DNA from 2 places in the Bacillus spongiae genome. Region 1 is predicted to be linked to the other one. Evidence: a T-box and tRNA genes for the amino acid it is inferred to sense, from the RefSeq annotation. Region 1 holds a T-box; the other holds one or more tRNA genes.
What was found. The T-box of region 1 lies ahead of ileS (isoleucine--tRNA ligase). A T-box ahead of a tRNA ligase gene usually reads a tRNA of that ligase, here a tRNA-Ile.
Positions count from the first base shown of each region.

Region 2: it has a tRNA-Ile gene. The T-box ahead of ileS (isoleucine--tRNA ligase) is inferred to sense a tRNA for this amino acid. The anticodon was not compared.

Region 1 is NZ_JBBAXC010000024.1:15,037-30,086, reverse strand. It holds gene WAK64_RS20145 (YczE/YyaS/YitT family protein) at 1-261, shown strand, start outside; gene WAK64_RS20140 (FMN-dependent NADH-azoreductase) at 380-1,006, opposite strand; gene WAK64_RS20135 (FMN-dependent NADH-azoreductase) at 1,208-1,834, opposite strand; gene WAK64_RS20130 (DedA family protein) at 2,014-2,637, opposite strand; gene WAK64_RS20125 (YebC/PmpR family DNA-binding transcriptional regulator) at 3,103-3,822, opposite strand; T-box leader at 4,077-4,312, shown strand; gene ileS (isoleucine--tRNA ligase) at 4,363-7,467, shown strand; gene WAK64_RS20115 (MFS transporter) at 8,227-9,567, shown strand; gene WAK64_RS20110 (hypothetical protein) at 9,829-11,379, opposite strand; gene WAK64_RS20105 (MutH/Sau3AI family endonuclease) at 13,546-15,050, shown strand, end outside.
Region 2 is NZ_JBBAXC010000031.1:8,134-23,183, reverse strand. It holds tRNA gene WAK64_RS21580 (tRNA-Leu) at 1-24, shown strand, start outside; tRNA gene WAK64_RS21575 (tRNA-Gly) at 35-109, shown strand; tRNA gene WAK64_RS21570 (tRNA-Leu) at 122-210, shown strand; tRNA gene WAK64_RS21565 (tRNA-Arg) at 220-296, shown strand; tRNA gene WAK64_RS21560 (tRNA-Pro) at 338-414, shown strand; tRNA gene WAK64_RS21555 (tRNA-Ala) at 433-508, shown strand; tRNA gene WAK64_RS21550 (tRNA-Met) at 526-602, shown strand; tRNA gene WAK64_RS21545 (tRNA-Ile) at 628-704, shown strand; tRNA gene WAK64_RS21540 (tRNA-Ser) at 713-805, shown strand; tRNA gene WAK64_RS21535 (tRNA-Met) at 854-927, shown strand; tRNA gene WAK64_RS21530 (tRNA-Asp) at 934-1,010, shown strand; tRNA gene WAK64_RS21525 (tRNA-Phe) at 1,030-1,105, shown strand; tRNA gene WAK64_RS21520 (tRNA-His) at 1,116-1,191, shown strand; tRNA gene WAK64_RS21515 (tRNA-Gly) at 1,204-1,277, shown strand; tRNA gene WAK64_RS21510 (tRNA-Ile) at 1,280-1,356, shown strand; tRNA gene WAK64_RS21505 (tRNA-Asn) at 1,363-1,437, shown strand; tRNA gene WAK64_RS21500 (tRNA-Ser) at 1,442-1,532, shown strand; tRNA gene WAK64_RS21495 (tRNA-Glu) at 1,542-1,613, shown strand; gene glgB (1,4-alpha-glucan branching protein GlgB) at 2,455-4,344, shown strand; gene WAK64_RS21485 (glucose-1-phosphate adenylyltransferase) at 4,349-5,500, shown strand; gene WAK64_RS21480 (GlgC family sugar phosphate nucleotidyltransferase) at 5,528-6,550, shown strand; gene glgA (glycogen synthase GlgA) at 6,547-7,995, shown strand; gene WAK64_RS21470 (glycogen/starch/alpha-glucan phosphorylase) at 7,985-10,393, shown strand; partial or broken gene WAK64_RS21465 (nucleotidyltransferase family protein) at 10,944-11,141, shown strand; gene WAK64_RS21460 (TGS domain-containing protein) at 11,292-11,573, shown strand; gene WAK64_RS21455 (GrpB family protein) at 11,890-12,405, shown strand; gene WAK64_RS21450 (BA5345 family protein) at 13,065-13,622, shown strand; gene WAK64_RS21445 (endonuclease/exonuclease/phosphatase family protein) at 14,073-15,050, shown strand, end outside.

The DNA.
Region 1 (15,050 bases):
ATCGCTACATATTTACAAGCAAATTACCCTCTTATCCCTATCGATAATTTTATGATGGCAATTAGAGAACGATTTAACCTTAGATTGAGTCTAGCCAAAACAATAGGGGAACTAACAGCACTTGTAATGGCTTTTATTTTCCAAGGGCCTATCGGAATTGGGACGATTATCATTACATTCGCAATCGGTCCTTGCATTCAGTTTTTCTTTCCAAAAATGGAAGCTTTATTCACTAGGTTCATACAAAAAACAGCTTCATAAATAATATGAAATAATCTTATTAGAGCAGTGTTAAGTAAAGGATATGTTTACATATAGTTCTGCTTCACTAGTTATAGAAAACCCCCTAAAGAGAGAACTCTATAGGGGGTTCGCATAATTAGAAGCTTGCTGCTAATTCTTTTGCTTTTGCTGTCGCTTTTTCTAAGATGACCTCTGCCTCTGCAGGAGCTTGTGCCATTCCTTCTGTTACAATTACGTTGAAATCCTTCACACCTATGAAGCCCATAACTACTTCAAGGTAGCTTGCTGTATGCTGCATAGCAGCAGTTGGTCCTTCAGAGTGAACTCCACCACGAGCTTCAAGTAATACCACTTGTTTATCTCCTGCTAAGCCCACCGGACCATTTTCTGTATATTTAAACGTTTTACCTGCTACAGAAATTGCATCAATATATGCTTTCAGTAATGGAGGGAAACCAAAGTTCCACATTGGCGCTGAGAAAACAACTTTATCTGCTGCTAAGAATTGATCAACTAATTCACCTAAACGCGTTACTTTTGTTGATTCAGATGCTGTTAATTCCGCTCCCTCTGCTAGCTTACCCCAAGCAGTTAATACTTCTTGATCGATAACTGGAATCGATTCATTGTATAAATCGAGTGTAGTAACCTCAGCTGTTGGATTTTTCTCCTTGTATGCCTCAATAAATGAGTTCGCTAATCGTGCTGAATAAGAAGTCTCATCTGCCTTTGGGTTTGATTTTACATATAATACGTTTGTCATGTTATTCTCTCCCTTTCTTTTATCCTTAATTAATATATTTTTAATTCGAGATTTCATCTCAAAAAAAATGGACGGAATCATATGTCACTCTCCTTAATTGAAGTCCATCAACTTCAAGTTACTAATCACCTGACTGAAAAGTACTTGTAAACCTCTAAGAGGAAACCCCCAAAGAGAGAACTCTATAGGGGGCTCTTATAATTAAAAGCTTGCTGCTAATTCTTTTGCTTTTGCTGTCGCTTTTTCTAAGATGGCCTCTGCCTCTGCAGGAGCTTGTGCCATCCCTTCCGTTACGATTACGTTGAAATCTTTCACACCTATGAAGCCCATAACCGCTTCAAGGTAGCTTGCTGTATGCTGCATAGCCGCAGTTGGTCCTTCAGAGTGTACTCCACCACGAGCTTCAAGTAACACAACTTGCTTGTCTCCAGCTAAGCCCACCGGACCATTTTCTGTATATTTAAACGTTTTACCTGCTACAGAAATAGCATCAATATAAGCCTTTAGTAATGGAGGGAAACCAAAGTTCCACATTGGCGCTGAGAAAACAACTTTATCTGCTGCTAGGAATTGATCAACTAATTCACCTAAACGCGTTACTTTTGTAGCTTCAGATACTGTTAATTCCGCTCCCTCGGCTAGCTTACCCCAAGCAGTTAATACTTCTTGATCGATAACTGGAATCGATTCTTTGTATAAATCGAGTGTAATGACCTCAGCTGTTGGATTTTTTTCTTTGAATGCCTCAATAAATGAGTTGGCTAATCGTGCTGAATAAGAAGCTTCATCTGCCTTTGGATTAGATTTTACATATAGTACGTTTGTCATGTTAGTCTCTCCCTTTCTTTTATCCTAATTATATATATTTTTATTTCGAGATTTCTACCCAAAAAAATGGTCAAAATCATATATCACTCTTCTTTAATGAAGTATCTCAACTTCGAGATAATTATAACCCGACTAAATACTACTTGTAAACCTTTTTTTCAAAAAAAATTTTATTTACATTAATGAAGCTGCTTTCTTCTTCGTTTTCGATATTTACTTAGTCCATATGCAAAGGTCAAAATGATAAACGCAATGAGTAGATAAGTTTGGTACGAAACAATTTGTTCAATTACCGCATCCTTATCCCCTTCATAAAATTGACCGACACTTAACAATAAAAAAGTAGATGGAGCAATTCCGAGCATTGTTAATAGAGTGTACTTACTAAGGTTCATTTTGGACATACCAGCGAGGAAAGGAACGACGTTTCCAAAATGAAGCGGGCTAGCAATCGCTACTCCCCATATACCATACCGCCCAAAAGTTATTCTTGTTTTTTCTAACTTCTCACGGTTTTCTTTACTCAATTTCAGCTCAACCGAATGACCTAATCGATAGCCGATAAAATAAGGAAGGTAGCTGCCGAGTGCATAAAACATACTTCCTAATATCGAAATTAGACCAACACTAAGCCACGATAATTCTAACACAAATCCTACGGTAACAATAAAGAACGTCCCTATAAATGGGAAAGCGCTGCCCTCAATGAACAAAGATAAAAAAATCCCCCATACGCCCCACTCATCAATATGGTTCAAAAACATTTCAGCCAACCTACTCACCTCAATATAAGAAGATTTCATCTACTATCTACCTTATGTACTTCAACAGAAAGCTGTCTACATCTAGAGGTGGAAAGAATCGTCTGGAATTTAGAAAATGTATTATACATTTTATCATGGATGAGGTGTCCAGAGGCTACGTAAAACCTTACAAAATAATTGGTACCTTCATACTTATTCAGCAGAATATACATTATGAAACATAGGTTCAACATCTTCACAATGTTGTGGTTTTCGTAGGAATGTTACAAACATCATAATGGAAAACACCCCATTATTCAATCGGCAGAAGTGTATTTATCGCTTCATTTTCTTATTCTCCTTTGTATCTTAGCACGACACCTATTTACAACACAGCTAACAGAAAGGCTTTATGTCCACAAAATTAACCCAAGTTCAAACATGGCTACAAAAAAAACTTCTCGAAGATAAACTTTTCTTATATCTTCGAGAAGGCATTTATCGTTAGTTCATAGTGAAGAGTCTTTATTCAGTGATATCTACATTATGATACACTTGTTGAACATCTTCTAATTCTTCCAAGGCGTCAATCATTTTTTCAAATTGCGCTAGCGTATCCGCCGAAAGAGTAACATCACTTTGAGGTAGCATCGTAAGTTCAGCAACAGTGAAATCTGTTACTCCGCTATTTTTCAATGCTTCTTGCACTGCATGAAATTGGTCAGGTTCAGCATAGATAATAACAGTATCTTCTTCTTCAAAGATATCTCGAGCATCCACATCTGCCTCCATCAATATTTCAAGTACATCATCTGCTGTTTTTCCGTCAAGGCCAATAACCGCTGTTGCATCAAACATATACGCAACAGAACCACTCACACCCATATTTCCACCATTTTTCCCAAAGGCTGCACGCACTTCGGATGCTGTACGATTCACGTTATTCGTTAAGGCATCAACGATGACCATAGACCCGTTAGGACCAAAGCCTTCATAGCGAAGCTCATCATAGTTTTCTTCAGATCCACCTTTTGCTTTTTCAATCGCACGATCAATAATATGCTTTGGCACACTGTATGTTTTCGCTCGTTCTAATACAACTTTTAACGCTTGATTCGATTCTGGGTTCGGTTCGCCTTGCTTTGCTGCGACATATATTTCACGACCAAATTTAGCATATATACGGCTTGTGTTGGCATCTTTTGACGCTTTTTTTTCTTTTATGTTGTTCCACTTACGACCCATTTTATCCACACTCGCTTTCTTCTTGAATCAATGTCTTCCCATTACTTCTGTAATTGATTCGTTCACCTTTTTTCATAGATTATTATACATCAAATTGATCAAGAGTTTCGAGTTTTCGCATCATAATAATAAAACGAAAGCATATCTATAGATTATCGTCATCCCTGTTCCTTTTTACATTTAGGTGGAAATTATTCCAAAAAACACTTGATATAAGATTATATGTTTGTTAAAATGAATCCCAATTAAAGCACACAAATTCGTTGATGAGAAAGAGTAACGTTTCGTCTTGATCCACAGAGAGCTGACATATTGGTGCAAGTCAGTGTTTGAGTGTAACGTGAAAATCCTCTCTGAGAAGTTAGGCTGAATAGTAGTAAGTCTAACCGGGTGTCTACCGTTAAAAGGAACACGTATGATTGTACGTTGCTAAGTGCTATTGATCGGATCAATAGAATTAGGGTGGTATCGCGGTAACCCCGTCCCTTTCTTGGGACGGGGTTTTGTGTGCTTTTTTAATCTTATATAGGAGCGATATCCATGAACTCTAACGAAAAGAAAGAATTAGAAACGGTTGTCCAGCGTGAGGAACGTATACGCAACTATTGGAATGAGGCTAATACCTTTAAACAATCCGTTCAATTAAGAGACGGTAAAACGCCGTTTGTCTTTTATGAAGGACCTCCAACTGCAAATGGTCTTCCCCATGTTGGTCATGCTTTCGGACGAACGGTAAAAGATGTCGTAGCTCGTTATAAAACAATGAAAGGCTTTCAAGTAGAGAGAAAGGCCGGCTGGGATACACATGGACTTCCCGTTGAACTGGGCGTTGAAAAGCAACTCGGAATCTCAGGAAAACAAGAGATTGAACAATATGGTGTGGAGAAATTTATTGATAAGTGCCGAGAAAGTGTCTTCGCTTACGAGAAGGTATGGCGTTCATTTACTGAAGAGCTTGGCTATTGGGTAGATATGGATCGTCCTTATCTAACCTTAAGCAATGAGTACATTGAAAGTGTATGGAATATTTTAAGTACCGTTCACAAGGATGGACGATTGTATAAAGGACATCGCGTTTCCCCTTATTGTCCTAGTTGCCAAACATCTTTAAGCTCGCACGAAGTAGCACAGGGCTACAAAGATGTAAAAGATTTATCGGCTACCGTAAAGTTCAAACGGCTTAACAAGAAAGAGGAATATTTCTTAGGTTGGACGACAACACCGTGGACATTGCCAGCAAACGTTGCCCTTGCCATGAATCCAACGCTAACTTATGTACGTGCAAGAAAAGAAAATGTGACCTATATCGTCGCCAAATCATTAGTGGATAAAGTGCTCGGCGAAAATATAACCGTGTTAAGTGAACATAGTGGCCATGAATTTGAGGGAGAACGATACGAACCTCCTTTTAACTATGTGGCTGTAGAGAAAGGACACAAAATAGTATTAGCAGATTATGTGACAGTAGATAGCGGTACAGGTGTTGTCCATATTGCCCCAGCTTACGGCGAAGATGACTATAGAACCGTCCAGCAAAACCACCTATCCTTTATTAATGTCGTCGATCAGCAGGGGCGTTATACGAATGAGGTGGTTGAGCTATCAGGAAAATTTGTCAAGGACTGTGATGTCGACATCATCAAAATGCTTTCTGAACTTGGATTACTTTATCACAAAGAGAAATATGAACACAGTTATCCACATTGTTGGAGATGTGACTCCCCACTGCTTTATTATGCAACGGATAGCTGGTTTATCAATATGAAGTCTATAAAGGAAGAAATGCTTGCAAACAACGGAACGGTTAGCTGGTATCCAGAGCATATGAAAGATGGACGATTTGGCCATTTTCTTGATAATCTTATGGACTGGAATATAAGTAGGAACCGTTACTGGGGTACACCTTTAAATGTATGGAGATGTTCTCACTGTCGCCACGAGGAAGCGCCGCGCAGTATTGCAGAGCTACAAAAGATAGCAACAACCCAGCTCAGGAGCGATATTGAGTTGCATAAGCCCTACATTGATGAAGTGAAGTGTACATGTCCCAAATGTAATGAGGTTATGGAGAGAACACCAGAAGTGATCGATGTGTGGTTTGATAGCGGTTCGATGCCATTTGCACAACATCACTACCCATTCGGATCTATCGAAAAATTCCAATCCCAATTTCCAGCAGATGTCGTCATTGAAGGGGTTGATCAAACGAGGGGTTTTTTCTACAGCCTGCTTGCTGTATCTAGTTTATTTACAGGAAAAGCGCCCTATAAAAACGTCTTATCACTTGGACATATTCTCGACGAAAACGGGCAAAAAATGTCCAAAAGTAAAGGAAATGCTTTAGAACCTGTTAGCCTCATAAAGGAATATGGTGCTGATGCACTTCGCTGGGCATTCTTAGTCGATAGTTCACCATGGAATTCTAAACGTTTTTCCAAAAAAATCGTTCAAGATGCTAAATCAAAATTGGTTGATACGTTAAATAATACGTATAAGTTTTATGACCTATACTCAAAAATTGACGGGTTTAACTATGATAGACACCATATAGAAAAGAGAGATCTTTTAGACAAATGGATTCTTTCACGCCTTCACCATACAATGAAGGTTGTTAATAGCTTTATGGATCAATATCAATTTACACTCGCTACACGTGAGATTGCCTCTTTCGTTGACGAATTAAGCAACTGGTATGTAAGGAGATCAAGGACTCGTTTTTGGGCATCTGGCCTGTCAGAAGATAAACGAGCAGCCCATTCCACACTGTTTGAAGCACTGACAACGATTAGTCGCTTGCTAGCTCCTTTCGTACCGTATGTTTCAGAAGATATACACTTGAAGTTACATCAAGAAAGCGTTCATTTACAAGACTATCCAACTGCAAACGAATCCATGATTATCCCTGCTTTAGAAGCGGATATGCAATCGATTTTAAAAATAGTGGAACTAGGCCGGAGTATTCGGAACACAAAAAGCATTAAGGTTAAACAACCATTGCAGCAAATTGTCGTTTGGAATAATGAAGAAAAACAGCTATTACATGATTATAATACAATCATAAAGGACGAATTAAATATAAAAGAGATTCTTTTTACTAAAGACTTATCCTTGTACAACTCGGCAGTCCTTAAATTAAATTTTAAAACGGCAGGTGCTGCATTTGGGAAGCGGGTAAATGCAGTCAAAACATATGTTAGTCGTCTAAATGAAATAGAAAAGCAACGCTTCTTAGACAACGGGCAGCTAACCATAACGATTGAGGACCAAACCGTAACGTTACTAAAAGAGCATATCCACGTTGAATATGTCGTTTCCTCTGGCTTCGAGATAGCGGGTGACAACCAGTTAAAGGTCCTAGTAGATACAAAACTCTCACCTGATTTAATTGACGAAGGTCAAGTTAGAGAACTAATTAGAGCAGTACAAGATACACGAAGAAAAATCAATTTACCTGTTGAAAGCTATATCTCAATCACCATTTCAGCAACTGAGGATACAAGAAAAATCATTCAGCGCTTTGAAAGCCTAATAAAAGAAAATGTTCTTGTTCAGCACCTCCACTTTGACAACTTACCAGAATCCGAACAACTACTCAAAGTGAAATTTGGAGATGAATGGATTAATGTTTCTTTAAAGTTGTCCTAACAAGAACGATGATTGCAAAAATAAATTCAACTAAAACCAACCTCTTAGGAATAGTATTCCTGAGAGGTTTTTTTTAAACAAACGTTTGATTACTACTCGTTTCCTACTTATAAATAAAAGGAATATCGTACACCTGAACAAAACTCTGTTCATATGAAAGACCCTCTAGTCTTTTTTACTTCTTTTCTACTTCAAATTGTGTTAATGTAATAACTTGCACAGCAAACATCCCTACTCTTCGATTAACGTGAGTGTAGATTACTAAACATTTTTCTTCTGTCCCCCACCAATTTCATCTAATGGATGAAATACTTGCTTTCACTACATTCTTTTTATAAGCACCTGCTCTACCTTGTCTATACGTATGCTCAATTAAAGACACATAAGAATAAATGGCTCAATTTTTAGTCACGTACGAATGATGTCTATAAGTTTTCAATAGGTTATTTCCCCTCACTTTTAGAGTCCTCATTCCTACGTTTTAAGGAAGCCCATTGACCATTTCCTTCAAGTGGCTTTTCTCAAAGAGCTCAAGAAAATCCATACGCTATTGGACGTTTCCTTCTTATCGTAATAAGTGAACACGTTCAATAACAAGGATAACAAAACAATCTACTATAAAGAGTAGTCTAATGATGTAATGATTAAATTGTTTGCACCTCAAAAAAGACATTTAAAAGAGTACTCATCTTTATTCAATCGATTTTTAATAAAAGGATTTAAATTGAGATTCCATTCCAACAAAAGGGGGATAATGTAATGTCATATAGAAAAAATACTGACGCTAAAGAAATTCAATCCGATCAATTACAAAGCTATATTGATCATCCAGAAAAGCAACAAATGTTATATCGTCGAACATTGATTATCATCGTCATTTCACAAATATTTGGAGGAGCTGGACTTGCAGCTGGAATAACCGTTGGCGCTCTCCTTGCGCAAGACATGCTTGGCACGGATAGTTTTGCAGGGATTCCCGTTGCATTGATTACTTTGGGATCTGCTTTATCCGCTCTACTTGTAGGACGGATTTCTCAACGGTTTGGACGACGCTTTGGACTCACGGCAGGATTCTTTGCTGGTGGTCTCGGAGGGTTTGGAATTGTGATATCAGCGGCAATCAATAATATTTTCCTGTTTTTCCTATTCCTTTTCATTTATGGAGCTGGAACCGCAACAAACCTACAGGCACGTTATGCAGGTACAGACCTTGCAAAACCTAAGCAGCGAGGAACCGCAATCAGTGTGGCATTGGTCTCCACAACATTAGGGGCAGTAGCCGGTCCAAACTTGGTGGATGTAATGGGTGATTTTGCTACGTCAATAGGCTTCGCTGCTCTATCGGGCCCTTTCATTCTATCTGGAGTTGCCTTCACCCTAGCTGGCCTGGTGCTATTAATCTTCCTGCGTCCTGACCCTTTCAATGTCGCAAAAGCGATTTCCAAAATGAAGGAAACAGAAGAAAGTGAACAGCCAGAAACAACTTCTCAATCGCAAGCAATCAACAAACGAGGAATTATCGCCGGGACAACCATTATGGTCTTAACACAAATAGTGATGGTTGCCATTATGACTATGACCCCTATCCATATGGGGAATAATGGACATGACTTAACCAAAATAGGACTCGTCATCGGTTTTCACATAGGAGCAATGTACCTACCATCTCTCGTCACAGGAATTCTTGTCGATAAAATTGGGCGTATCGGAATGGCCGTTGCTGCAGGTGCTACTTTACTCGCTGCTGGCGGTCTCGCGGCAGTCGCACCTGCTGATTCACTAATAGGCCTCATTATTGCTCTTTCATTGCTCGGACTTGGCTGGAATTTTGGTTTAATTAGTGGAACAGCACTCATCATCGATTCGACAGACCTTTCTACACGAGCTAAGACGCAAGGATCTGTTGATGTCTTGATTGCTTTGGCTGGTGCATCTGGAGGAGCACTATCTGGTATGGTTGTAGCACATTCCAGTTATACAACACTTTCCTTGACCGGAGGCATTTTATCACTACTACTCATCCCCTTTTTATTTTGGTTCCGTAGCAATCAAAAGGGTGGATCTAAAGTATCTGGGAAGCTAGGTACAAATGATTCTTAATTTTTTTCTTTTAATTATGTATACATTCTTGAAACACCCCTCAGTTGAACACTATAATGAAAGCCAACTTCCTTATTTTTTGGGAGTTGGCTTTTTGTAGCTCAATAAATAAATATCCGCGAATATACATAGTTTTCAAGCTCCGTACTTTGTGTGTATAGTGGTTGTATCCTATACTACTTTTAACGTGTGAAGTCCTTCAGGTATTAGAACACCCCTTCGGCCAACTAGAACCAAAGGGGAAACGAAACTATATCTCTTTTACTTATTCTGAAAGGACATTTTAACTGTGTATTCACTATTTGAATCAATGGTATTTGTTAATTCTAAAATATACGTGCCTGTGTACTCTGGATTGTTTACATTTAAAGAATATTTATAAACTTGATTTGGAATACCTGCAGTCAGAGTAGCAAAAACTCTCTCAAGTGAACCATCTGTTTTTACAGCATAAACAGTATAGAAAACCGCTCTATTAGTGTTTTTCCAAGAATTAAAGTCATGATTCGAGTAACCAACTTCAAAAGATAATATACCGTCTGGCGCGCCGTCTGTTATAGCAAAATTATCGTAATGATCAAATTGACTTGTCCATGTTGAACGTACTTTTTCTCCAGATGGAATAACAGCAAATTCTGATTCTTGAACTGTAGAACCAATATAATTATTCGATTCATGTAGATCTTCAATAAATGTTAATGGGAATGTATAGTTTACATTTATAAATCTAGCATTAATAAATGAATTCGAAGATAGGAAGCTTTGACGTAAATACACAATATTCGGTGAGTCCTCCGTATTTTCGTCGAACCTCACAAGTTGACCATTTTTTTCGTAATAAATATCTAATTTAACAAAGTCAAATTCACCATCTCCTACCTTATCTGCGATGCCATTGTATGCCCCTATATTTTTAGATCCAGGTTTATCTGGAAAAACTACTTTTACCCAGTCTACGTCGTCATGGGAAGACAGCGCTCCAGTAAATTTAGTGATATTTCCAGCTTCAGCACCTCCATACAATGGGTTAACTGTAATGGTATTTGCATTTTCTATAACGTTGTTACTTTCTTGTTCAGAAAAAATGGTAATTGGTCCATCTGAACGAACTGACGCCTCACTCTCTAATGCCACTTCATTCTCTACTGATACTTCACTCTCTACTTCCGCTTCATTCTCTTCTGGTGCTTCATTCTCTTCTGGTGCTTCGCTCTCTACTGCCACCTCATTCTCTTCTGCTGTTTCACTCTCTACTCCCGCTTCATTCTCTTCTGATACATCCGTGTCAATTAAATCATCTGAAGGATTACTTAGAGCGTTTGCATCGAATTTTAAAGGAACCGCATATTTTACATTAATAAACCTTTCATTAATATACCGTTTCGGAGTTAAGAAACTCTGGCGTAAATATACAACATTTGGCAAATCTTCATATTGAGTATGTTCATCGAACTTCACCAGCTGTCCGTTTTCTTCGTAATAGACTTCTAATTTAATAAAGTCAAATTCACCATCCCCTACCTTATCTGCGATGCCATTGTAGGTTCCTATATTTTTAGAACCAGGTTGATCTGGAAAAACTACTTTTACCCAATCTACATCGTCGTGGGAAGACAACGCTCCTGTAAATTTGGTTACATTTTGATCATCATCATACGATGGCTTAATGGTAACAATATTCGCATTTTCAATTACGTTGTTACTTTCTTGCTCAGAAATAAACTCAAAAGATTCTGCTTGTGTTGAAGGTGAATAATAAGTAGATAACATTCCAGCAATAAGTGAAGCAGATAGCACTTTTTTAAGCTTCATTTTTTTCTCTCCTTTATTGATCATTTAAAAAGATAATTTTTTGATTTTATTTTATAGAATGCTACTATAAATGGTATAAGAAACCATTTCTTTCACACTCCATGATGAAGTGAAGAATTATTCCCTATCGAAAATGAAAACAGCCGTAAATTAAATGAAGTTAATAAAGTGAAAAAAATGAGATTAGTTTAGTTTTATTTACATTTTTTTATCAGCATACGCTAATAATTCATCGAACAATTGCTTAATGTACAACGCCTAATAGAAAATGAATTTCATCATATTACCCCTGCAACATCATCATCTCTTTCTACAAGCATTCTCCTGTTCAGTAAATAAGTTGTTTCCTCTAGTTTCCCACTGTCATTTTTTCAAGTATGTACCATTAACCTTCGTCCAGCTGTACAATACCTAAGATTGTTATAAGTCATACCTTTCAAATCTAAGTAAGAGAAACAGACTGTGAAACATTTTATTTTGAGCTTCTCCTTTTGCTAACAGCTCCTCCTCACTCTATCGTTTTGAATAGTCTAGGCTATTAATGATTTATGTGGATTAACCATTATTCAGTTATTTTTGGTCAATACACAATAGTGGGTAATTAATAGGAGGGTACATTATGAAGATCTATTTATGGAAATCATCTATAAAAGCTTTTTGCTCCCAACCTTCTACACAATAAAAAAGACTGACATCTCATATAAACTACAAAATTTCCCTTCTTTAATAACTTCTACTATGGTTGAATGATCATCGTAAGGATTTATCACTTTCACCATTTAATAGTACGTAAGAGAAGTTAATAATCTCTGTCAATTTTCTTAATATACTATTAATTGATTCTGAAAAATGATGGGAAATATTAAATGTTTAAAGGTTCAATAATTCAATACATTTTCTATTGGTACTAAATTATAATCCCTTTTCTCAGTCAACTGATAGGTTAACACTAAGTAGACTTTATTAAATTTTCACTGGGATGTAGGAAGCATCAACATGGCAAAGAAGGACCTTCAACGTTTCCCTAACCATTTAAGCAACAATGGTAAAGATAGATAAAATGAATAGGGCACACATCTCTTACTAGAAAGTAGCTGTGACCCAAAATAAAAGATATAAAATTGCTGATGCTTTTAGCAGTGTAAATTGAGTGTTATAAATAGGAGAGTAATATAATTTGTACAAGAAAGGATGGAGTAAATGAGAGTATTAACTATTTTAAGCTTATTGGTCGGTTTACTATTTTTTGGATTGTATATTAATTTTATTGTGCCATTATTTAATAATGAAAATTGGCTTGAATTCTCAGGTATTATTCTAATCTGTTTATTTCTCAACTATATTTTAAGAAAAGCTGAAGCATATTTTGAATTTCTTAATAAAAGAATTGATAAACAACTTAGCGTATGGATTGTGTTCGGGATATTTATTAGTGTATTCATATTGGGTTAATTGACTAATGGCAGTCATAATCGAGCAGGACAAAATATAAAGGTGTACGACCTATAATTAAACAGAATTATATTTTGTGTTTTACTTAAAAAGGAGAAACTAATTACTATGAATATAAAATTGGTAGAGAAAACAACTTATGCTTTCATTTCCTCGAAATTTTATTTGAGACCTGCATAATATCATCATTACTGTGTTGAACATGCGGATAATTACAGCCTCTACTTCAAAGGCATCTAGTAATTTATGGATGGTTCAAATTGATTTGTGTTTGTTATTTCAAAAAACAGTTCTTTGATTGTTAAGTTAGCATTATCAAGACCTACTAGGAAGCCTCTAACCCCGTCAAACATTGAAAATACTTTATACTTAGACTTTCACTTTTTACTCAACTTTCTCAAAAGTTTCTTTATAATTGGTAATTTCCAAACCGTCCTTTACCTTCTGGGATTGTTCTAAATTCACTGTAGTACGGATGCCCCAAACCATATCACTAATAGAACTTTCACGAGGCACACTAGCTTTTCTAAATCCTTTTGGCGCATTTTCTCTCTTTAATAATTTCATTCAAACGTAGTATAATCATACTTTTTGCTCCCTCCTGGAATGCTTCATTGTTTTATTGGTTTGTTATAACCTATACAGACAAAAAATTGAAGGTAATTTATAATTAATTTGAACAAAAAATTAGAATTTTCTATTAGGGAGATAACGATGGATAGAGAATATAAAACAATTCGAGAGGTAAAAGAACGTGGTGAAGCTGCCGTTGGTAAAATGATAAAGGAGCTTGTCACACAGGAGAATGTCGATAAGTGGTATGCTAGTCCAAGAAATAAAGGTTGGCTTGGAAATGCAATTGAAAAAGATTGGTTCGGGCTAGCGAATAACAGTCGACCTGAGGCTGATTTCAATAATCTAGGTGTAGAACTCAAATGTGCTGGGCTTAAATTTTTCAGAACCGAAAATTCTTGGGGTGCCAAAGAAAGACTAGTTCTTAACATTTTTGATTTTAATGAAGAACACAAGAGGGATTTCCAGAATTCTTCCTTTTTAAAAAAGTCAAAGCTTGTAGAACTAATGTTGTATAAATATAATCCAGTTGATTATTTACAATTCGAAGGAAAGGAATACCCAACCTACCCAGATTTCTTAATAACCCACTCTATTCTTTTTAATTTGAAAGACTTATTAGACGATGATTGGGCAATCATTGAGAATGATTGGAACATTATAATGAATATGATTCGACAGGGGAGGGCTGAGGACATTTCCGAAGGTATGACACAATACCTTGGGGCAGTGACCAAAGGAAGTAAAACTGCAGAGAACCAAACAACACAACCGTTTAGTGATAAGAAAGCACATAGACGAGCTTTTTCTTTAAGGCCAACGTATATGAAGGAAATTACGAAGCGAATTGTACAGGGAGAATTAAAGAGTTCAATAACTTACGCTTCTTATCAAAGTGACTATCCTGAATTACATAAAAAAATTGATGCTAAACAATTTGATACTGAAGAGCATGTCATAAAAAATTTATCCGAGTTAAAACACAAAACGTTTGAACAAATCATTCTTGATCAGTTTAAACCGTTCTACAATATGGATAAAAAAAGCTTAGCAGAAAAATTTGATGTTAGAATTAAAAAAAAGAATGACAAAGCAAGTTCACGGCTAATTGCACAGAAGATGTTTAATCTAAAAGGTGATTTAGAAAAAACAGATGAGTTTAAGAAAGCTGGAATTGCTGTAAAAATAATTACCGTAGCATCAAATCAGAGAAAGAAAGCATCCGAAAGAAGACTCACAACTCAAGGCTTTAAACTTGGATCGGATGTTAGCTTTATTAAAGATATTAGTACCCTTGATTGGGAAGATACTCGAGTGTATGACTATCTTTCCACAACAAAATTCTTATTAGTCGTTTACGAGAAAACACCAGAAGGGGAGATATTTAAAGGTGCAAAGTTTTGGTATATGCCAGAAAACGAACTCATGGGTACAGTAAAAAAAACATGGGAATTAATTAAACAAGCTCTCATTAGTGGTGTCGAGTTAACGTTTAAATGTGTAAAGATAAGTGCCAAAAATAAGAAAGGTTACGAAATAGAGAACAACCTGCCGAGCCAAGTGAGTGGTCCTCAGATACTTCACATTCGACCTTCAGCTGGGGAGTCGGATTATCATGAAAGTATAAATTCAGATTTACTACCCTC
Region 2 (15,050 bases), on a different contig from region 1:
GTTCGACTCCCTTCACCCGCACCATTTTAAATATGCGGAAGTAGTTCAGTGGTAGAACACCACCTTGCCAAGGTGGGGGTCGCGGGTTCGAATCCCGTCTTCCGCTCCATAACTACTCTGTGCCGGGGTGGCGGAACTGGCAGACGCACAGGACTTAAAATCCTGCGGTAGGTGACTACCGTACCGGTTCGATTCCGGTCCTCGGCACCATTATAATACGCGCCCGTAGCTCAATTGGATAGAGCGTTTGACTACGGATCAAAAGGTTAGGGGTTCGACTCCTCTCGGGCGCGCCATTATAAAATGTCAAAAAAGCTCTACGAGCTATTATATTTAACGGGAAGTAGCTCAGCTTGGTAGAGCACTTGGTTTGGGACCAAGGGGTCGCAGGTTCAAATCCTGTCTTCCCGACCATTAAGAACATCATGATTTGGGGCCTTAGCTCAGCTGGGAGAGCGCCTGCTTTGCACGCAGGAGGTCAGCGGTTCGATCCCGCTAGGCTCCACCAATTAAACATTATAATATGGCGGTGTAGCTCAGCTGGCTAGAGCGTACGGTTCATACCCGTGAGGTCGGGGGTTCGATCCCCTCCGCCGCTACCATATTGGATTTTTATTCATTGATCTTGGACCTTTAGCTCAGCTGGTTAGAGCAGACGGCTCATAACCGTCCGGTCGTAGGTTCGAGTCCTACAAGGTCCACCATATTATTCGGAGGAATACCCAAGTCTGGCTGAAGGGATCGGTCTTGAAAACCGACAGGCGGGTTAAACCGCGCGGGGGTTCGAATCCCTCTTCCTCCGCCATTATTATATTTATTTAAAATGAATATAAAAGGAAATACATTTTATCGTCGCGGGGTGGAGCAGTCTGGTAGCTCGTCGGGCTCATAACCCGAAGGTCGCAGGTTCAAATCCTGCCCCCGCAATACATTGGTCCGGTAGTTCAGTTGGTTAGAATGCCTGCCTGTCACGCAGGAGGTCGCGGGTTCGAGTCCCGTCCGGACCGCCATTATAGTAACATGAAATAAGGCTCGGTAGCTCAGTTGGTAGAGCAATGGACTGAAAATCCATGTGTCGGCGGTTCGATTCCGTCCCGAGCCACCATTTTATGTTGGCGGCTGTGGCGAAGTGGTTAACGCATCGGATTGTGGTTCCGACATTCGTGGGTTCGATTCCCATCAGCCGCCCCATAAAAATAGTAAGCGGGTGTAGTTTAGTGGTAAAACCTCAGCCTTCCAAGCTGATGATGTGAGTTCGATTCTCATCACCCGCTCCAATGGGCCTATAGCTCAGCTGGTTAGAGCGCACGCCTGATAAGCGTGAGGTCGGTGGTTCGAGTCCACTTAGGCCCACCATAGTTTTCCGCAGTAGCTCAGTGGTAGAGCTATCGGCTGTTAACCGATCGGTCGCAGGTTCGAATCCTGCCTGCGGAGCCATAATGGAGAAGTACTCAAGTGGCTGAAGAGGCGCCCCTGCTAAGGGTGTAGGTCGGGTAACCGGCGCGAGGGTTCAAATCCCTCCTTCTCCGCCAGTATTAATTGGCCCGTTGGTCAAGCGGTTAAGACACCGCCCTTTCACGGCGGTAACACGGGTTCGAATCCCGTACGGGTCATTGAAAGCTATTCTATTGAATAGCTTTTTTTGTTGGTTCAACTATTCATTATTGAATGAATGTAATGGTTATATATTGTTTGCAAAATACTGAGCCTTGATAAAAAATCTTGATCAAACATACGTATTCAAAGAGAAACATTATGATTTGACGTCATTTCTTATTTTTCATTGCTTTTACAAATACCCCGTTTATGAGAAACCTCCTGTTCTATTGACGTTTGTTAACTTATCTTACCTTTAAAGTAATCCCTCTGTGACATCAGTACATTAAACTGTTTCTTCAGAACCCTGTTATTACGAATCAACTAATTAGACCCAATTCATTATTATTAAATATATAATTACTTACCCAATATAAAACCTCTTTGTTTAAACGTAAAGCGTGTGCCGGTTTGTACTTCTTTTCTACTAATTTTAAAAGAGGAAGTACAAAACGAATGGTTGCTCTACAACTATTTTTTTATTTGATGGATGAATGAGTGAGTTTGATAGAGGTAGGACCAAGGAAATGTTGAGAAAAATATAGTTGTTTCAATTCATATATTACAAAATCAAACAGAAAAATTTTAAAGTTAAAGATGATTTATTTGTAACCGTTTTCAATCATTTACACGAAAATTACTTTTCTAATAAAGTAATTTTTTTATGCAAATACATTTCTAGTTCTTTCGTCAACTTTCTACATTTTAAAAAAATGTAACCGTTTTCCTTTTATTATGTACATTGTTTCGTTGTAAAGGTGTAGTTTTCTGTCGGAAATTAGGGAGGGATATTTAAAGGAGATAAGCTTTTCTAAAAGAATACACTCATTAGTACATAAAATTGCGTAGGTGAAGATAATGACGAATAGTAATCCAAGTTCAACTGATATCCATTTATTTCATGAAGGCCAATTGTTTGAGGCGCATCGCACTTTTGGATCACATGTCTATAACCATAATGGTCGAAAAGTTACTACATTTTGTGTTTGGTCCCCAAATGCTGAAGCTATATCAGTAGTTGGAACTTTTAATGAGTGGGGGGAAAATGCAGACGAATTGTTGATGAAAAAAGTGAGCGACAGTGGAATATGGTTTGCAGTTCACCAAACTTCATTAAAAGGTCATCTTTATAAATACAAAATTGTAACGAAAGATGGACAAACGAAGTTAAAGACTGATCCATTTGCCTTTTATGCTGAAAGGAGACCCAATACAGCAGCAATTATTTCCGAGGATGAAGATTATGAATGGCAGGATGAAAAGTGGCTATTAAAAAGAAAAATGAAGCCCGCTTATGATGAGCCGATGTTTATTTATGAAATTCATTTTGGAACATGGAAGATTAAAGGAAAAGAGATGTTTTATACCTATCAAGAAATAGCAGACGACCTTGTTCCATATTTAGTAGAGCATGGATATACACATGTGGAAATAATGCCTATTACAGAGCATCCTTTCGATCGCTCTTGGGGATATCAAAGTACAGGTTACTATTCACCAACGAGTCGTTATGGAACACCTGAACAATTAAAGTATTTTGTGAATAAATGTCACAAGCATAACATTGGCGTTATCTTGGATTGGGTACCTGGTCACTTTTGTAAAGATAATCATGGCTTGTACCAATTTGATGGGTCACACCTTTATGAATATGCTACTGAAAAGGACCGAGAGAATTATGATTGGGGTACCGCCAACTTTGATTTAGGAAAAAAAGAGGTACAAAGCTTTTTGATATCAAGTGCAAGATACTGGTTAGATCAATTTCATATTGATGGCTTTCGCATTGACGCTGTAGCGAAGATATTATATAAAGCCAATCAAGATCATGATCAACTCATTCCTAACGAAGGGGGGATTGAGTTTTTAAAGAAACTTAATACGGCTGTATTTGAATATGAACCGAATGCTTTAATGATGGCTGAGGATTCTACTGACTGGCCTCAAGTAACATCTCCTGTCCATTATGGAGGACTAGGCTTCAATTATAAATGGAACATGGGTTGGATGAATGATGTTCTGAAGTACATGGAAACACATGAAAATGATCGAAAGCAAGTACATTCTCTTTTAACGTTCTCTTTACTTTATGCGTTTTCAGAAAACTTCGTTTTACCATTATCACATGATGAAGTTGTTCATGGAAAAAAATCATTATTAAATAAAATGCCAGGCGACTATTGGCAAAAATTTGCACAACTACGCCTTTTATTTGGTTATATGGTAGCACATCCTGGAAAAAAATTATTATTTATGGGTTCAGAATTGGCTCCCTTCTCTGAGTGGAAAGATTTAGATCAAATTGACTGGCATCTAGAAAAATATAACATGCATCGTGCTTTTAATGCATATGTTAAAGAGTTATTGAATTTATATAAAGAAGTGAAACCTTTCTTTGAAAAGGACCATTTATCAGAAGGGTTTGAGTGGATCGATGTTCATAATTATGAACAAAGCATTTTGAGCTTTTTAAGGAAAGGAAAGAAAAAAGACGATTTTGTCGTCGTTATATGTAATTTTACTAGCAAGGTTTATCACCATTATAAAGTAGGTGTACCAAACGCTGATTACTACATTGAGCTATTTAATAGTGATGATGCATTATTTGGTGGATCAGGGCAAGTAAATCGTGACGATATTGAAGTAGTACATGAATCATACCATGGGAGACCGAAAACAGTTGAACTAACAATACCACCTTTCGCTGTTGTATATCTTTATCCTGTTAATCAAGAGAGAGGAGAATAAGCGTATGGGAAAAACGAAGTGTGTTGCAATGCTATTAGCTGGAGGGAAGGGAAGTAGACTAAGTTCCTTAACAAAAAACCTTGCAAAACCGGCCGTACCATTTGGTGGGAAATATAGGATTATTGATTTTCCTTTAAGTAATTGTACGAATTCTGGTATTAGAACGGTGGGAGTGCTCACTCAATATCAACCTCTTGTTTTAAATACATATATTGGGATTGGGAGCGCGTGGGATCTAGATCGAAAAAATGGAGGGGTGACGGTATTACCTCCCTATAGTGAATCTTCAGAAGTTAAATGGTATACAGGTACGGCTAGTGCTATTTATCAAAATCTAAATTATATTGAGCAATATGAACCTGAGCATGTGCTCATTCTATCAGGAGACCATATATATAAAATGGACTATGCTAAAATGCTAGATTATCATACTAATTCTGATGCGGACGCCACCATCTCTGTTATTGAGGTCCCATGGAAAGAAGCAAGTCGTTTTGGGATTATGAATACAGATGAAGATTTTAAAATACTAGAGTTTGATGAGAAGCCTGATCATCCAAAAAATAATTTAGCTTCAATGGGCATCTATATTTTTAAATGGTCCTTGTTAAAAGAGTATCTGGAAATGGATGAACGTAATCCGGAATCTAGTAACGATTTTGGAAAGGATATTATTCCGATGTTAATTGAAGATGGCAAAAAATTAAAAGCTTATCCTTTCAAAGGTTATTGGAAGGATGTTGGAACGATTAAAAGTTTATGGGAGGCAAACATGGATTTATTAAGAGACGATTGTGATTTGAATGTATATGATCATTCATGGCGCATATACTCTGTTAATCCTAATCAGCCGCCACAATATATTTCAGAAAATGCAGTTGTGACAGAGTCTCTTGTTAATGAAGGATGTGTTGTAAAGGGCATGGTTATTCACTCAGTGCTCTTTCACGGAGTAGAAATTGAGAAAGATGCTGTCATCAAAAATACTGTCGTTATGCCAGGAGCAGTAATTGGAAAAGGAGCCTATTTGCAAAATGCAATCGTTCCTAGTAATGTTCACGTTCCTGAAGGAGCATTTATTGCAAATGAAGAAAGTGAAGAGGACGTTATTTTAGTTACAGAAGAGTATTTACTGTCACATATGGAGGAAGTATAATCACTTCAAAATAATGGGGGAGAGAATATGAATAAAGCAATGCTTGGCGTGATTGATGCTACAACATTTCATGATACACTTGAAGATTTATTGTTACATCGTTCTTTAGCTGCCGTTCCTTTGGCTGGTCGATATCGCTTAATTGATTTTGTACTATCTAGTATGGTGAATTCGGGAATTGAAAGTGTAGCTATTTTTCCTAAATATCAATACCGTTCCTTAATGGATCATTTAGGTTCAGGTAAAAATTGGGATCTAGACCGTAAACGAGATGGACTATTTTTCTTTCCAGCACCTGCACTAGAGACAATAGAGGACGGTCCTGGTTCATTTAACCACTTTGCTCATCATATGGATTATTTTAATCGAAGCCATCAAGATTTTGTTGTGATAAGTAATTGTTATAGCATAAGTAATTTAGATTTTAAGGCAATTTTAGATCGGCATATTGCCGAAGAATGTGATATTACTGTAGTAGAACAAAAAGGAAAATCATTAGAAATCTTTATTCTCTCAACTAAACTGCTAATTTCGTTACTAGAAAGCAGAGGACATACTGGTTATACATGTATGCAAGATGTGCTTATGGACAGTGAATATAGCATTAACACATACGAAAGCACCGGTTATGTAAAGAAAGTAAAAAGTATTATTGATTATTACGAAGCGAATATGGAAATATTACAGACTTCTACATGGAAGGAATTATTTAAAACGGATAACCCAATCTACACGAAGGTTAAGGATGAACCACCAACTAGATATATGAAGCATTCCATAGTAAGGAATTCCATGGTTGCGAATGGTTGTTTAATAGATGGTACTATTGATCGTAGTGTTATATTTCGTTCAGTCAAAATAGGTAGGGGTTCATCATTAAAAAATTGTATTGTAATGCAAAAAAGTCAAATTGGAGAGAATTGTGTTTTAGAATCTGTCATTTTAGATAAAGATGTAAAGATACAAGATAATGTTAAATTAATTGGAACTCCCGAAGAACCAATTGTTATTCGGAAGGGAATTATTCAAGGAGAGTTGATGAACTCGTGAAAGTATTATTTGCGGTATCAGAATGTGTGCCTTTTATTAAATCTGGTGGTTTAGCCGATGTAGCAGGGTCGTTACCAAAAGAATTGATAAAGTTAGGCACAGATGTAAGAGTAATTATGCCAAAGTATAAAGAAATATCTCAAAAATACCAGCAACAAATGAAAAAAGTAACTGAATTCAACGTACAAATTGGGTGGAGAAAGCAATACTGTGGTATTGAACAGTTATCTTTAGATGGAGTCACCTATTACTTTGTAGATAACATGTATTACTTCCATCGTGATACATTATATGGCCATTATGATGATGGAGAAAGATTTTCTTATTTAAATCGAGCAATTTTAGAAAGTTTACCCTATCTAGATTTTTTCCCTGATGTGCTTCATTGTCATGATTGGCACACGTCCATGATCCCATTTTTACTAAGAGCAGAGTACGTTCATCGTCCCGGCTATCATTTTATGAGAAGCTTGTTTACAATTCATAACCTCCAATTTCAAGGTATTTTTCCGAAGGAAGTTATGACTGATTTATTAGGAATTGATAGCTATTATTTCACACCTGAACACTTAGAGTTTTACGGGAATGTAAATTTCCTTAAAGGGGCATTACTTTCATCGGATTATATCACAACGGTTAGTCCTACGTATCGGAATGAAATTTTACAGGAATATTACGGGGAAAAACTTAATGGAGTGTTAAAGCAAAGGAATGATCAGCTATTCGGAATTTTAAATGGAATTGACGATAGCTTATATGACCCGAAATATGATCCATATATTTCCCCTTATCATGTAAATTCCCTTGACGGGAAAGCGGTGAATAAACGAAATCTCCAACAGGAATTTGGATTACCTGTCAAAGATCATGTACCAGTTATAGCATTAATATCACGTTTAACAAAACAAAAGGGATTAGACTTAATTAAATGTGTATTTCATGAAATGATGCATGAAGATATTCAATGGGTGTTATTAGGTTCCGGTGAGTATGAATTTGAACAATTTTTCCGTCAGATGGAAAGAGATTATCCAGAGAAAGTAAGAGCTCATATTGGCTTTGATGAGAGTCGAGCACACCGTATTTACGCAGGTGCAGATTTGTTTATGATGCCATCGAAATTTGAACCATGCGGCTTAGGACAAATGATTGCGATGAAATATGGTACACTCCCAATAGTTCGTGAAACAGGTGGATTAAATGATACGGTGAAATCATTTAATGAAGAAACAGAAGAGGGATACGGTTTCTCATTTAGCCACTTTAATGCACATGACATGCTCTATACATATCGCAGAGCACTGTATTATTATCATAAGCCAGAGAAGTGGCAAAAAATTGTTAAACAAGCAATGAGACTTGATAATAGTTGGGCACAGTCTGCTTATAAATATAATCAGCTCTATGCGGAGCTCATATCTAGGAGTGAGAGTCATGTTTTCTGATAAAACTGATTTCAAAGAAGCATTTTTAAAAAGACTAGAGATGAGCTATGGAAAACCGTTTCCTCATACAACGAAGCGTGACCAATTTCATACATTAGGGAATATGATAAGAGAGTATATTAGTATGAACTGGATTCATACTAATGAGCATTATCGACTTCAAAATCAAAAACAAATGTATTACTTATCAATTGAATTCCTACTCGGTCGGCTATTAGGTCAAAACCTTATTAATTTAGGAATCTATGAAATTGTAAAAGATGGTTTACAAGATTTAGGTATTACTTTAGATGATTTAGAAGAAATTGAGTCGGATGCTGGATTAGGAAACGGAGGATTAGGTCGGCTAGCTGCTTGCTTTCTTGACTCATTGGCTTCTCTTGATCTTCCTGGGCATGGAAGTGGAATTCGATACAAGCATGGATTATTTGAACAGAAAATTGTTGAAGGCTATCAAGTTGAATTACCTGAACAGTGGTTAAGACACGGGCACGTATGGGAAGTAAGAAAGCCAGATTTGACTGTAAATGTCCCATTTTGGGGAAGGGTTGAATCATTTGTTGACGATCAGGGAAATCTTCGGTTTGAGCATAGAGACGCAGAATATGTAAGTGCTGTCCCTTATGATAATCCTGTAGTGGGATATAAGAATTCAACTGTAAACACATTAAGATTATGGAGTGCAGAGCCTGCACGCTACCAACCTCATAAAGACATGATGAAATACAAAAGAGATACTGAGGCCATTACAGAGTTTTTATATCCAGATGATACCCATGATGAAGGTAAAATACTTCGATTGAAACAACAGTATTTTTTAGTATGTGCAAGTATACGTACAATCGTTGATTCATATCTTACAAAAAATGACGACTTATTGAAGCTACCGGAATACGTTGTAATCCACATAAATGATACACACCCTGTTTTAGCGATCCCTGAATTAATGCGGTTATTGCTAGATGAGTATAAAATGAACTGGGATGATGCATGGTATATTGTCACGAAAACATTCTGTTATACAAATCACACCACCTTGTCTGAAGCACTTGAAACGTGGCCTGTCCGTATTTTTCAGCCGTTATTACCACGTATTTATTCAATAGTTAATGAAATAAATGAACGCTATTGTCATCAATTGTGGCAATCATACCCGAATGAATGGGATCGAATAGAAAAGATGGCCATTATTGCTCACGGTGAAGTAAAAATGGCTCATCTAGCGATTGCAGGAAGCTTCAGTGTAAATGGTGTTGCCAAAATACATTCAGAAATATTAAAAAAGAGAGAGATGAATTTATTTTATCAATTCAGTCCAGAGAAATTTAATAGTAAAACAAATGGGATTACACATAGAAGGTGGCTGTTAAAGGCAAACCCAGAGTTAGCTCAGTTAATTACTGAAACAATCGGCTCTGAATGGATTCGATCACCTGATCATTTAACGAAGCTTCATGCATTTTCTAGTGACAGTTCTTTTCAACAAGAATTGGCAAAAGTTAGAAGGGTGAAGAAAGAAAAATTAGCTCATCGCATTTATCAACAAAATGGGATTGTTGTGGATATTAACTCAATCTTTGATGTTCAAGTTAAGCGGCTGCATGCGTATAAACGCCAGTTGTTAAATGTACTTCATATTATGTATTTATATAACCGTTTAAAAGAAGATCCTACGTACAATATGCTACCAAGGACATTTATTTTTGGAGCAAAGGCTTCACCTGGTTATTATTATGCAAAAAAGATTATTAAATTAATTCATAGCGTATCAAAGAAAGTAAATGCAGACCCGATGGTTAAAGAAAAAATCAAAATCATTTTTTTAGAGAATTATCGAGTGTCCGTAGCAGAAGAAATCTTTCCAGCAGCTGACGTTAGTGAACAAATTTCAACTGCAAGCAAAGAAGCCTCGGGAACGGGAAATATGAAATTTATGATGAATGGTGCACTAACCGTTGGTACGCTAGATGGAGCGAATATTGAAATTTTGGAGAGGGCAGGAAAAGAGAACATTTTTATTTTTGGCCTATCTGCTGAAGAGGTATTAAGGTATTATTCGCAAGGTGGATATTCTTCGATGGAATATTACCATTTAGACGAACGAATTCATACGGTTGTAAACCAGCTTGTAAATGGTTTCTTTTCTGAAGATGAATCTGAATTTGAACCGATTTTTGATTCTCTATTGGTTGAAAATGATTATTATTTTGTACTAAGGGACTTTGCATCCTATATTGATATTCACCAAGAAGTAGATGCAACCTTTCAAAAGCCTGAAAAATGGTGGAAGATGAGTATCGAAAATATTGCTAATTCAGGTTATTTTTCAAGTGACAGAACAATAGAAGAGTATTCGAATCACATTTGGAAGATTAATCAATACTCCTTCCATAAATAAAAAATTCTCATGTTTTACGAAATCATGAATTAGCACTAGTAATGATGGGATATTATACTTTTATGGATTACTACTAAAATTGATGATTCACAGTCTTAATGGATAGTACTTTCTTGATTTAACAGCTATGTTGGCAAGAACCTACGTTGACCTTAATAGAGTATAATTAACAATCCTGTTGAAGTTTCGCAGGATTTTTTCTTATTTCATTCACCAGCAAGGAGAGAATGAAATAATGGATACTATGTTTAAGGGAGTTTATAGAGAACTACCTTTCTTGCATTTAAAGGTGTTATAATAATCCAAAATGAAAATGGAGAAGGTGCTATGGTTTTCAATTGGAAAGAATCCTTAATGAAAAAGGCAAAATATATAACAGATCAAGAGCAACAACTCTTAATAAAAGCCATTTGAAGTAAAGAAACTAACAAATAACGATAAACACATATTTACTAATACTGTTACCTTGTGTTCTCAACAACTTGAGATAAACAATCAAAACTTAATTCCGGTGAAAATAGATTGGTTTTAATCGCCACTTTCTGATCTCTTCACAATTGAGCTCATCACTAATACTTCACTTAATTGTTACGCATTATTAGGTGTAATACATAGTTTATTTAATCCTGTTGAAAACAGCTTTCATGATGAAATTGCGGTGAAGAAACATATGTTCTCTAGTCGCTTAAGGACAGCGGTCTGGATTAATAATGTTGACGTAAACATTGAAATTAAAATAAAAAGTAACGATAAAGAAGGAATATTTAGTAGATTAAGAGGTGCAACAACCGAAGAAGTAAAAACCCTTAGTTCAGAAATACTCAGAGATTCGATTAAATCAGTTAAGGCGATTTCCAATAACCCTATTGAATTCTATGAACTTATATCCTTTGAACTGTTGCAAAAGGATATTACAGTTTGCAGTCCTAACATGGACATAGTCACATTACCGGAAGGTTCTACTGCCCTTGATTTTGCATTCTTTTTAAACACTACATTGGCAGCCAAAACGTCCGAGGTTAAAGTTAACGGTGTGATAAAGACGATGAATACCAAATTAAAAGATATGGATATTGTTGAGATTATAGTGAAAAATCAGATTACGATTAAAACAAGCTGGCTGAACTATGTTCAATCATCAAAAGCTATAAAAGAAATTAACCGAATAGCTAGCAATTAGCATTCTTGATTTAACGCATGTGGGTTAGGGTTATATGCGAATTTGAAATTTATGACCATACATAATAGGCAGCAAAAGCTTTAGTGAAGGCTACAAATTGGCATGAGACAGGTTTCAAAGATTAAAACCTTAGCAGATAAACAAGATTCAGGCAATACGATTATGTGAATAGACAAAGCACTCAGGAGCCTATGAGCCTATCTTCCATTTTGAAATGGATACATTGGTTAAATTATAAACGAAGAGATTAGTTCTTTAATGCGACATAAGAGGGAAATGAATGTATGTAACCTAGATTTTAAAAAGAGGTGTTACTTTGAGAAGGGTTGAAGTAAGTTCATATAATGAAAAATGGTCTTCCATGTTTACGGAAGAAGTTGAAAAACTTTCGCTTATTTTTGGAAATGAAATTGTAGATATTCATCATATTGGTAGTACTTCAGTACCGGGGTTAAAAGCAAAACCTGTCATCGACATCATGCCTGTTGTAAAAGACATTGACCTCGTTGACAAGCATTATCAAGAAATGCAAGACATTGGATATGACCCTAAAGGAGAGAATGGAATACCTAAACGAAGATACTTTCAAAAAGGTGGAGACAACCGCTCCCACCATATTCATATTTATGAGGTAGGAAGTGAAGAAATAAAGAGACACTTAGCTTTTCGAGATTACTTAAGGAAACATCCAGATGATAAGAAGAGTTATGGCGAATTGAAAGAAAAATTAGCCAAACAATATCCTTATGATATTGAATCATATATAAATGGTAAAGAGCGTCTCATAAAAGAAATAGAAGGAAAAGCATTGGACTGGTATGAAGAGGTTTGAAACGATTCTATAAATATTGATAATAAACTATAGCGTGATGAAAGAATACGGAGCTTTTCTGTAATAGAGAAGCTCTTTATTTAATGAGTTGAGCTAGATAATGGAATAAGGCTTCTAAACATTCTTAGACAACGGTATAAAATTATGAAGAAAGCTTCACCTAATAAATGGCTAGACCTTCCAAGAATGTAAGGTGAAAATTCTTTATTTATATACATAGATAGTTAAGTAATACATAATTAAAGTAGAAGTATGTGTAATGAATACACGTACAGTAAAAAGGTTAATATTCTGACAAAAAATATTGAGTCATTCACTTTAAATAGTTAAAAGGCGTAAGTGGTAGATATCTGTGACTTATTGCGTCCGTATAATGTTTTGGTCTTCAGGTAACAATGAAGAATTGGTTTAAATGTGTGGTGTAGACTCTTAATTTGAGAGGTGTAGATTGAAATAGAAAAAATATAAAGGAAAGGGTGAAATAATGTGGAAGAAAAAGCAGTATGAATAATTCAATACTCGTTTAGAAGAATAAAGGTTGGATACACAACCCTTGTCTTATAAGACGTTTTACTAAAATATTTGTGTTACTGGGGATTCCTTAAGTTGTCAAAAATAAGAGAGCTCTTTAAGTTAATATATAGAAGGGAGAAACCGATATGAATATTGATACGAAATATTTAGTCAGATGGGGTATACCAGGTTGGATACTAATCATGATTACCGGACCTTTTATCTTTTTTGAATTTAAAGATGAGATAGTGAAACTTTCGCAAGAGGTCAACTTTATTGCCCTGGGAGCTTTTTTAACGGCTATAGGGGTTCCTTTAGGGTACTTACTGAATCAAGTACACCATTCTTTATCTTGGGTCATTCCTAAATATAGAGAGTGGGATAAGTATTTTGATAAAGAGATAGCAGTAGACGAATATTTCTTTAAAAACGAAATAGGAAAGATGCAGAAAGAGCGATATAGATATTTATTATCTAGAAAGCATGAACTAGGAGGTTTAAAGGTTAGTTTACTATTCTCTCTAATCATTATTTTAATTGTATCAATCTTAACCAAGTTCAACTGGTGGGAAGTCTTATATTTCATAACAGTGTTTATATTTTATTTACTTATCCACTATAGTAGTAAATATTCAAGTATGAATGTTGAAAAATACTTTTCTTACTACCTTACAAAATCAATGAATTCCAATAAAGATGATTAGATCCTACAGGAATGAAAAGAAACTTACTTTCCCCCACAATGTTAAAAGCTAAAATTGATAAAGACGGGAATTCAAGTCTAGTGATACTGTAAGGTTGATATTGTTGAATAATAATATTATTAATGAATGATATTATTCTAGCGAGACGAGGATAAGGATTTAGCAGGGAGAGTCTGAAGGGACATTAAATCTAAGATACCTTTGGTGAAAAAAAGTAAGATATCTTTTTGCTGACGATTAATGATTACATAGAAATAGTTCAATTATCCTCTACAAATTAGGCAAAATTACTTATCCATTAATTCTTATATTTTCTATATAAAAAGTAAGAATATTTCTAAAAAATAGTGAAATTATTCTAATCAAATCTTATAATGATATGTAAATAGTACTATTATAATAGTAAATCATAATCAAATACTAACAAGATAGTAAAAAGGGGCATTCAGGTTGAGAAAAATAGTAAAATGGTTTGTTTATTTAATAGGGGTTCTAGGTCTTTCTGTTGCATTATTTTTAGCATATGTGACCATTACTGAAGAGGTTCCTGAAGATGTAATTAAGTTGGAAATTGAAAATAACAACCAAACGGAGCTGAAGCAAGGAGTTCCATTTAGTACAACTATTTTTAATATTGGATATGGGGGATTAGATAAAGATCAAGACTTTTTTATGGACGGAGGAAAAGGCTCAGGTGCAAGTAGTAAAGAGCAAGTGTTAACCAATATTGATAATATGCAACATTTTTTAAAGAAAACAGATTCGGATTTCATTCTCATACAGGAAATAGATGTTAAATCGAAAAGATCTTTTAACACAAATGAAGTTGATATATTTACGGATAGTTTGGAAGGGTATGGTTCAACCTTTGCTTCTAACTATAATACTCCTTGGGTACCGGTTCCTATTTTAAAACCAATGGGCCATGCCAATAGTGGGATGAGTTCTTTTTCAAAGTATAAGATAGAGAAGTCAACTAGATACCAGCTGCCAGGAAGAGAAAAATGGCCCGTTCAATTGTTTGAATTAGATCGAGCAATTGTTGAAATGAAAATACCCGTAGATAATGGTAAGTATTTAAGGATGGTGAATGTTCATTTATCCGCTTACGATGAAGGCGGGAAAATAAGGGCTCAACAAGTCGCATTCCTAAAGGAATATATGAATGAACACTATAACAATGGGGATTATGTCGTTTTAGGTGGTGATTGGAACCAGCTTCTATCTGATGTTCAGTTGACAGATCCGAAATTTATGAAGGAATGGCCTGAATGGCTGGTCCAATTGCCAGAGGATTTTACCGAGGGTGGATTTCAATGGGCGGTCGATTCTACTGTTTGGACAGTTCGAGATGACGTAAAACCGTATGTAGAAGGAGAAAATTTTGTAACTATTATTGATGGATTTTTGGTGTCTCCAAATATTGAA